Regions from separate parts of the Anoxybacillus sp. EFIL genome, predicted to be linked through region 1. Evidence: riboswitches for the same ligand, from Rfam matches in the RefSeq annotation. Region 1 holds a riboswitch; each other region holds the start of a gene.
The links. Region 1 has a riboswitch for thiamine pyrophosphate ahead of thiC (phosphomethylpyrimidine synthase ThiC). Riboswitches for the same ligand answer to the same signal wherever they lie in the genome.

Region 1 (3,283 bases):
ATAACCATATAGAGCGACCTCAACATATAGCGCCAACGGGCACGTGTACATAGCGACCGGAACGAATTGTGCAAACGATATTTAGGAAAGCACGTCGCAACGAGAGACACGACTTCATTTTGACGAACAAGCGGAAACAACACGAGACTGCCATGTTTTCCATCATCAAGTGCCCCTCCGGCATGAATAAGGTGAACAGAAACATAACCGAACAAGTACCGAATCGGACTTTCCTTCACTGCAATGGCTTGAACGCGCTCAATCGATGTAGAAATGCTCTTTTTTTGCAGCAATCCTGTTGTTATCGTTATCGTTTTGTTTTGTTTGACAACCGTAAAATTCATATAGCGAAAAAGATGACCGATCACAGACAACACGTAAGCGATCATAAAAACGACAAGCAAAAAGACAAGTGTAGAAGCTGTATCGTCAGCGCGAAAAAATATGTTTAGCCGTTCAAACGGAATGAAATCATCAAACTCAGAAAAAAATGCACCAATCGCTGCAATGACTCCAAAAGCACCACCACTTGTGATAGATAAAAACAATACGTCGCGAAAACGAAGTGTAAATATGGCATCCGTCTTATCTTCTATTTCTATAAATATGTTTTCTCGTTTTTTGTGATGCACCGCTCGCTCTATTTGCTTTGCTTCTTCTATGGAAACCGCTGAAAGTATTACTTCTGGTTCATCCATTTGCCTGCCAGCTGTTTCAATATGTACTTGCACAACACCTACAAGCCGCTGTAACACCCCTGACGAATGTGAAATACCTTGAATACGATCAAATGGAATATACCGTTTCTTTTTTACAAATATCCCTTGTTCAATATACATGTCATTTTCTTGTAAACGATATGTAAATCGCCGCCACGACATATACCCAGCGAGCATAGCATAAAAAAGAAATAAAAACAAAGGCATCCAATCAACGAAAGGATCACCTGTTTTCTTTTTTATTGCTAGAAGTAACGCAAGCGCCAAAAACGGTCCTTGCTTTAACCGCTTAACTATATAAATAACAATCGCAATCGGATGCAACCGTTTCTTTTCATGCATCATTTTCATCTTCCTTCACTAAAGAGGAAATGTAGTAACGCAACTTCTCTGCTTCTTGTTCATCAAGAAATGGAATTTCGTGCGCAGTTGCCGCTGTATAAATGTAAAGTGAAGCCAGTTTTTGCCTTCGTGCTAACGGACCTTGCTTTACATCAACATGTTGAACGCGATGGATGGGAATAAGCGTACGCTTTCGAATCCATACCCCGTGCTCGAGTTCAATTTCTCGATCACGAATGATATATCGCCAGCGTTCCCATTTCCAGCGCGGAACGAAAAAAACAAACAAAATCGCATCAGCAATCCATAAGCAAACGAGTCCCAAAACAACCCACATAGGAACGAAAAAATGAACAATCACGTATAAGAGAAGAAAAATAAATAAACGAATAACTTCATACATTCGCCACATCAACACGGCCCGTTCAGAAAGTACGTTTTCCATGTTTCTTATCCCCTCTCCTTCAATGCCTCCATTACCGCTACTTCTAAAATACAAACACCATCAAGTATATTTTCGAATATATATACTTTACAATATTTTTATCATATGCTAGATTATTTTTAAAGTTCATAATTTTGCATCTACTAGGGGTGTCCAATAGCTTGGACTGAGAGAAGGACGCGCAAAAGTTCTTTGACCCTTTGAACCTGATCTGGGTGATGCCAGCGTAGGGAAGTAGATGGTGCGAGTGTCATTCGCTTGTACTATTTGCGGACAAAATCAGGTTCTTTTTATGGAACCTGATTTTTTTACGTGTTGGCATTGCTCCTATTAAAAAATGAAAAGGAGCGAATAAGAATGAACAATTTATTTTCCAACATGTTATTTCCCTCAAGTAAAAAAGTGTACGTGCAAGGAAGTCGAAAAGATGTTTGTGTTCCGATGCGTGAAATTCAACTGTCGCCAACAAAAACAGAAACAACAATATTAGAAAATGGGGCGATTCGCGTTTATGATACAAGCGGACCGTACACCGATCCACTTTTTGAACCGAATATTCATAAAGGATTGCCAACGTTAAGAGAAGAATGGATAGTCGAACGCGGCGATGTCGAAAAGTATGAAGGAAGGTTTCCTAATGCGAACTTACCTTTTCAACGCAAACCGATGCGCGCGAAAAAAGGAAAAACGGTTACACAAATGCACTATGCAAAACGAGGGATCATTACACCTGAAATGGAGTTTGTCGCAATTCGCGAACAAATGGATCCCGAATTTGTTCGTCAAGAGGTGGCGGCAGGAAGAGCAATTATCCCAGCTAATATTAACCACCCTGAAAGTGAACCGATGATTATAGGAAGTAAATTCCACGTGAAAATTAACGCAAATATCGGAAATTCAGCTGTCACCTCTTCCTTAGAAGAAGAAGTTGAAAAAATGCTTTGGGCGATCCGCTGGGGCGCTGATACTGTCATGGATTTATCAACAGGAAAACATATACACGAGACTCGAGAATATATTATTCGCAATTCTCCTGTTCCAATTGGTACTGTCCCTATTTATCAAGCATTAGAAAAAGTCAATGGAGTTGTCGAACATTTATCATGGGACGTTTATCGTGAAACATTAATCGAACAAGCAGAACAAGGGGTCGACTATTTTACTATTCATGCTGGCGTATTACTTCGTTACATTCCTTTAACAGTCAATCGCACGACGGGGATCGTTTCTCGCGGTGGTTCCATTATGGCGCAATGGTGCTTAGCACATCACGAAGAAAACTTTTTATACACTCATTTTGAGGAGATTTGTGAGATTTTAAAAACTTACGATATCGCTATTTCACTTGGGGACGGATTGCGCCCTGGTTCGATTGCGGATGCAAACGACGAAGCTCAATTTGCCGAGCTGCAAACACTTGGAGAATTGACAAAAATTGCTTGGGAGCATGATGTTCAAGTCATGATTGAAGGTCCGGGACATATTCCAATGCATAAAATTAAAGAAAATGTCGACAAACAAATAGAAATTTGTCACGGGGCACCTTTTTATACATTAGGTCCAATAACTACTGACATTGCACCAGGTTATGACCATATCACCTCAGCTATCGGTGCAGCAATCATTGGGTGGTACGGCACGGCGATGCTTTGTTATGTTACTCCGAAAGAACATCTCGGATTGCCAAATAGAGACGATGTCCGTCAAGGTGTTATCGCTTATAAAATCGCTGCTCATGCTGCCGATTTAGCAAAAGGGCATCCTAGTGCACAAAAAA
Region 2 (3,283 bases), on a different contig from region 1:
ATTGCCAATCCACATGCTTGTTTTGCATCTTTTTTTGAAACAGTTGGGAAAATCGGACCTAAGCCAACATAATCGGCACGAGCAGAAAGCGCTTGTTTCACTTCATTCAAGTTGTGCACAGATACCCCTAAATAGCGATCCCCTATTCGATCACGAACACGTTCAGCTGCCTCGTCTTCTTGTCCGACATGAACCCCATCTGCCTGTAAGGCAAGCGCTAAATCAACATCATCATTTACAATAAAAGGAATGTTGTGAGCAAGACATCGCTCAAACAATTTCTCAGCTAAACGATATTTTTCAACTCCTGTCAGTGCCCCTTTTCCTTTTTCCCGAAACTGAAACATCGTAATGCCACCTTCGATCGCTTCATCAAGCACGGCGAGTGGATCTTTCGTACAATCGACGCTCCCCATCACAAAGTATAAAGATAGTTTTTGTTTCATCATTTTATTCCCCTCGAATGTGTGCGTATTCATCTACTTCTTCTGCGCTCGTTTCGTATAAAGCATTCAGAAATGCAAGCTGAAAAGAACCAGGTGCTTGCGCTTGTTTGGCTGCTTTTTCAGCTGCTACACCGTAATAAGCGAGCGCAGCGACAGATGATTCTACCATGTTTTCTCCTACACTAGCAAATGCGCCTAATACTGCACTTAATAAGCAACCTGTCCCGGTTACTTTTGTCAACATCGCATCGCCGTTTGAAACGATCGTTACGTGTTCTCCATCTGTCACTATATCATTTTTCCCAGTTACAACGACTACACAGTGAAACATACGTGCTACTTTTTTAGCGACGTGCACGAGATCACCTTGAACGTCTCCTGCATCTACCCCTTTTGTACGTACTTGTTCTCCAGCAACGCTTGCGATTTCTGATGCATTTCCACGCAAAATAGAAATGTTTACTTCATTCAATATACGTCTTGCTGTTTCCGTGCGATACGCTGTCGCTCCCGCCCCAACGGGATCAAAAACAACAGGGACGTTTGCTTCATTTGCCGCTTTTCCAGCAATCAACATCGCTTCTACGTCTGTTTCATTTAATGTGCCGATATTCAATACAAGCGCACGTGCCAAGCGCACCATATCAGCTACTTCTTCTTTAGCATACGCCATGACAGGAGATGCGCCTATCGCAAGTAAACCGTTAGCAACAAAATTGGTCACCACCACATTTGTCATATTATGTACAAGTGGTGACTCCTTTCTCACGCGCGTTAACCATTGTCCAACATTCATCGTTCATTCCCCCCTATAAAAAATAAAAACTAGTCGGAAAGAATCGACTAGTTTACATTGACAAAACATAGCCTACTTCCCTCCGCTGGTACAAACCAGATCAGGTTCAAAGGGTCGGAAAACTGATTGCGCGTTTTCCTCTCAGCCATCGCCATCCGGCACCCCTAGTAGTGTGACTCATTTAATTTTCTTTCATTTTAATACATTTTTTCTCATTATTCAATATAGAACAACTTGCAGAAGCGTTTGGCTGTGAAGTGAATGAACTGCCTGTTAGCATCGTCCTTTCATGGTTTGAACAAAAAGCAGTTGCCATCTTACTCGGATTGTTTAGTTTAGGCATTCAAGACATTCGAATTGGACCGAAAGCACCACACTTCATTTCGGAAGGTGTGTTAAGCGTCCTACAAGATATGTTCGGTCTCAAACTTATCCGCGATGTAGAAGAAGATATGCAAGCCATGTTAGCACATTAAAAGGGCTGTTTCATCCAGCCCTTTTCCCATTTACGAAGCTTGATCTAACCATACGCTCATATTAAATCCTTCTTCTGTTACGTATCCATCCACACTCCAAATGCGCTTTTTCGCTTTTTTTGCTTCCCCTTGTGCTTTATACAATTTTTTTGCATATTTTACATCCGGCTCAAACACATAAGCAACACGTGCCAGCCCTTCTTGTACAATTTTTTCTTGATACAAAGTTCCATCCTCCAACCATATGTACGCAAGCAATCGACCGTAGCGATCATACGGTTGTTCTTTCGCACTTAATTCGACCGTCACTTTTTTGTGAAGAAGGACATCTTTAGCAAATTGCTTTGCTTCTTCACCATACGCCTGTTTTTCGCGATACGTTTCTGGCGTGTCAATGTTTAATAGACGAACCGTTACAATCTCTCCATCTTTTTTTATTTTAATTGTATCCCCATCAACAACATATTGTACTGTCGTAACAAACGTCGTTCCTTTATTTTGCTGTACACAACCGTGAATAAGGAAAATGAATACAAAAAGAACAAACCATTTTTTCATCCTCGTATCATCTCACCTTCAAGGTGCGAAATATTTGACTCACATTCCAAAGTCCACTGTTTTCCATCGAACGAAACGATAGTCACACTCGTACCATATACGCGGCTATTTTCCCATAACTGTGCGAGCGGTTGCTGTTTCCAATATACAAGGAGCGTACGAATAACGACGCCATGTGTCACGACAAGAATATGACCTTCTGAATGAGTATCAGCAATATGCTGAATGGCAGCGACAGCTCGACGTTGCACATCAAGAAACGTTTCTCCAACGATCGGATTGTATGCATGTGGTTCATGATAAAAATAATAATGATTTCGTTCATCTGTTTGAGCAATTTCGGCAATCGTTTTTCCTTCCCAATGACCTAAATGAATTTCACGTAAGCGTTCATCGAAATACATTGGTACGTCACGTTGTCCTAAAACAATTTGAGCCGTTTCTTTTGTTCGATCGCTCGGGCTACAATACAGAGCCGTAAACGGGACAGTACGTAAGCGTTCCTGTAAAAGTGTCGCATGTTTTCTTCCTGTTTCAGTTAAAGATGAATCTTTCCATCCTTGCATGCGTTGTTGTGCATTCCACTCTGTTTCTGCATGACGAATGACGTATAATTTTAACATGTTACATTCCCCCTCCAAACGAAAAAAAGTAAGCTATGTTCGCTTACTTTTTCAGTATGCCATATGTTGTGAAAGTTGTGCAAAAAATATAGACTCTAACGATTGCCCATCTTGGCAAAGTGTAGAAACCGAATCATATACGAGCATTTGTCCTTGATGAATAAACGCAACAGCATCTGCAATTTCTTCCACGATCGACAACATATGTGTCGAAAAAAGAATGGCTTTTCCCTTTTCTTTTTCAATCTGAATGAGTCGTTTAAATTCCCATACCCAATACGGATCTAAACCGTTTGTTGGCTCGTCTAAAATAAGCAATGGCGCGTCTGCTAAAAGCGCTTGCGCAAATGCAAGACGTTGTTGCATTCCTTTTGAATATGTCTT
Region 3 (3,283 bases), on a different contig from region 1:
AAAAGCCGCCGTCTTTGACGAGCTTTAAGCCGTTTAAATTAATATCTTTATAGCCGGCAAGCGCTTTTGGTACCGCATGAGCGGACTTAGCAAACGCTGGAGGATCAATAATGACTACATCCCATTTTTTCCCCTTTTGTACACACTCTCTTAAATAATCAAACGCATTCGCCACGACGAAATCGACGTTTGTAAATCCGTTTAGCTCAGCGTTTCTTTTTGCCGTTTCAATCGCATGTTCAGAAATGTCGACAGCGGTCACATGTTTTGCCCCGTATAAGCAGGCGTTTAACATAAATGAGCCGGTATGCGTAAAACAATCGAGCACAGTCGATTCGCTTGTAATGAGCGGCTTGATCGCGGCACGATTTTGGCGCTGATCGAAGAAAAACCCTGTTTTTTGCCCGTTTTCAATGTCGACAATATATTTCACGCCATTTTCTTCAATTTGTACGTTCGTATCGCACGTGCCGTACCAAAATCCTTTTTCTTGTTTCAGCCCCTCTAATTCACGCACGTGGACGTCGTTGCGCAAATAAATGGCTTTCGGCTGAAAGACGTCAAGAAGCGCTTGTAAAATCCATTCTTTTCTTTTTTCCATGCCGAGCGATAAAATTTGGACAACGAGCACATCTTCGTATTTATCGACGATGAGCCCAGGTAAAAAATCCGCTTCTCCATAAATGGCGCGACATGAACGAACGCCCGGAATCATGCGCTCGCGATACGCCCACGCTTGCCGAATGCGATTCATAAAAAATTGCGCATTTAATTCATCATTTGGATTTTGCGTTAACACGCGCACGATCATTTGTGATTTCGGGTTAATGTACCCTTTCGCTAAAAAATGACGTTGATGGTTATATACGTTGACGAAATCACCTGGTTCAACGTCCCCCTCAATATAGTCAACTTCGCTTTGAAACACCCACGGATGTCCAAGCTCGAGCCGCTTTTTTCTTTTTCGTTTTAAAAATACATTCGCCATACATTCCACTCCTGAACTATATATTCGCTACTTTAGCATACAGGAAGAACACGATGTGCGCAAATAATGGAGAAAAATATTTGACAAAACAATGAAATATGCTAATATTAGTGACAAAGTGAATAACGCAAATGCATTCCACTAGGGGGGCCTTTAGATAGGCTGAGATCAAAGTGTGCCTTTGAGACCCTTAGAACCTGATCTGGATCATACCAGCGTAGGGAAGTGGAGACGGTGCGAAGTGTGTCTATATGCCAATTTCCATCGTTTACAAACCACTTTCTTTGCGCAAAGAAAGTGGTTTTTTATTTTTCATGAGGGGGAGAGGAAATGTTGTTTTCAGAACAGTTGCGCAAAGCTGTCGATCCGATTTGGGAAGCGAGTTTTCAACATCCGTTTGTGACAGAGCTAGGAGAAGGAACGCTAGATTTACGTTGTTTTCGGTATTATGTATTACAAGATTCATATTATTTGACACACTTTGCGAAAGTGCAAGCGCTTGGCGGGGCGATGGCTGACGATTTACAAACGACCGCAAGCATGGCGAATCATGCGCAAAATACGTATGAAGCTGAGCTTCATTTACATGAAACGTTTATGAAAGAGCTCGGCATTACAGAAGAAGAAAAGGCGTCATTTGTTCCCGCCCCAACCGCGTATGCATACACGTCACATATGTATCGGGCAGCGTTTGCGGGGCACTTTGGTGATGTGTTAGCGGCCATTTTACCGTGCTATTGGTTATATTACGAAATTGGCGAGAGGTTGAAGCATTGTAAGCCGAATCATCCAATTTATGCGAAATGGATCGAAGCGTACGGCTCCGATTGGTTTAGACAGCTTGTCGAACAACAAATTGCGCGCTTAAACGACATAGCGAAAACAGTAAGTGAAAAAGAGTTGGAGCGAATGAAGCAACATTTTTGGACCAGCAGTCAGTATGAATATTTATTTTGGGACATGGCGTACAAATTAGAACGTTGGCCAATGGAAGAGGAGGATGTTTATGCAAACGAAAGGGCTTAAATTAACAGACGTATTAACGACCGTTGTTGTAGCGATTGTGTTTGGGATTGTGTATAAAGTGTGGGGACCGCTTTACTATGCGGTGAAACCGCTTGGGCTTCATCTCGATCAGCTTATTTATGGCATGTGGTTTATTGCTGCGACAGTGGCATATTTGTTGATTCGTAAGCCAGGAGTGGCGTTGCTTGCGGAAGTCGCTGCCGCCTCAGGGGAGTTTTTAGCTGGATCTGAGTGGGGACTAGAAGTGTTATTTTACGGTTTTGTGCAAGGATTGCTCGCTGAGCTTGTTTTCGCCGCTTTCCGTTATAAACGTTTCGACGTGGCGGTTGTGTCGCTTGCTGCCGTCGGTTCAACCATCGCTTCGTTAGTAGTTGATTTTTACAAAGGATATATCGATCAATTAGCGTGGTGGAATTTAACGTTATTTATCGGTGCGCGTTTCGTTGGAGCGATCATCATTGCGGGGGTATTTGCTTATTCGCTTGTCAAAGCGCTCGAAGCGACAGGTGTGACGCAACTGTTGCGCCCGACGACAAAAGAAGATTACGACTCGCTTGATAAATAGAAGGTGACATCGTTGATACACATTGAACAATTGCGGTTAAAGTTTCCGGGGGCGGAAAAACGGTTATTTACCGATGTATCGCTTTCGATCAAAAAAGGAGAAAAAGTGTTGCTTTTAGGTCCATCAGGGTGTGGAAAATCGACGTTATTACAAGTGATGGCGGGCATTATTCCACGCTCGATCGATGTGCCGATGAAAGCAAAAGCGCTTCATATTCCAAAGCAAGTCGGCTATGTGTTTCAAGATCCGGATGCGCAGTTTTGCATGCCGTACGTCGATGAAGAAATTGCGTTTGTCCTTGAAAATCTCGGTGTGCCACGTGCGGAGATGAAAGAAAAAATCGAGCGCGTTCTTCAACGCGTGCGCCTTCGTCTTCCGCACGTTCATGTGCCGATTCAAACGTTATCGGGAGGAATGAAACAGCGGTTAGCGATTGCCTCTGTCTTGGCGCTTGACCCGGATGTGTTATTTTTAGATGAACCGACAGCGCTTCTCGATGAAGAAGGAACAAAAGCAGTATGGGAAACGTTAAAAGAAGTAGCGGACGACCGAACAGTTGTTATCGTTGAGCATAAAATTGATCATATTCTCGATTTTGTTGAGCGCATCATTTTGTTTAACGAATGTGGTGAAATGATTGCCGATGGCCCAACGGATCATATATTTTCGACGTATCGTTCGTTTATTGCCGAACAAGGCATTTG

Region 2: it holds a riboswitch for thiamine pyrophosphate, as region 1 does, so the genes downstream of both, thiM (hydroxyethylthiazole kinase) here and thiC (phosphomethylpyrimidine synthase ThiC) in region 1, are expected to answer to the same signal.
Region 3: it holds a riboswitch for thiamine pyrophosphate, as region 1 does, so the genes downstream of both, tenA (thiaminase II) here and thiC (phosphomethylpyrimidine synthase ThiC) in region 1, are expected to answer to the same signal.

Annotation. Positions count from the first base shown of each region.
Region 1 is NZ_SDLH01000005.1:18,106-21,388, reverse strand. It holds gene ES017_RS09015 (PH domain-containing protein) at 1-1,064, opposite strand, end outside; gene ES017_RS09010 (PH domain-containing protein) at 1,054-1,506, opposite strand; TPP riboswitch at 1,642-1,756, shown strand; gene thiC (phosphomethylpyrimidine synthase ThiC) at 1,864-3,283, shown strand, end outside.
Region 2 is NZ_SDLH01000008.1:70,697-73,979, reverse strand. It holds gene thiE (thiamine phosphate synthase) at 1-449, opposite strand, end outside; gene thiM (hydroxyethylthiazole kinase) at 451-1,242, opposite strand; TPP riboswitch at 1,303-1,418, opposite strand; partial or broken gene ES017_RS11990 (hydroxylamine reductase) at 1,476-1,718, shown strand; gene ES017_RS11985 (thermonuclease family protein) at 1,749-2,276, opposite strand; gene ES017_RS11980 (histidine phosphatase family protein) at 2,273-2,899, opposite strand; gene ES017_RS11975 (ABC transporter ATP-binding protein) at 2,951-3,283, opposite strand, start outside.
Region 3 is NZ_SDLH01000010.1:51,060-54,342, reverse strand. It holds gene ES017_RS13260 (class I SAM-dependent rRNA methyltransferase) at 1-988, opposite strand, end outside; TPP riboswitch at 1,122-1,229, shown strand; gene tenA (thiaminase II) at 1,319-2,014, shown strand; gene ES017_RS13250 (ECF transporter S component) at 1,989-2,579, shown strand; gene ES017_RS13245 (ABC transporter ATP-binding protein) at 2,583-3,283, shown strand, end outside.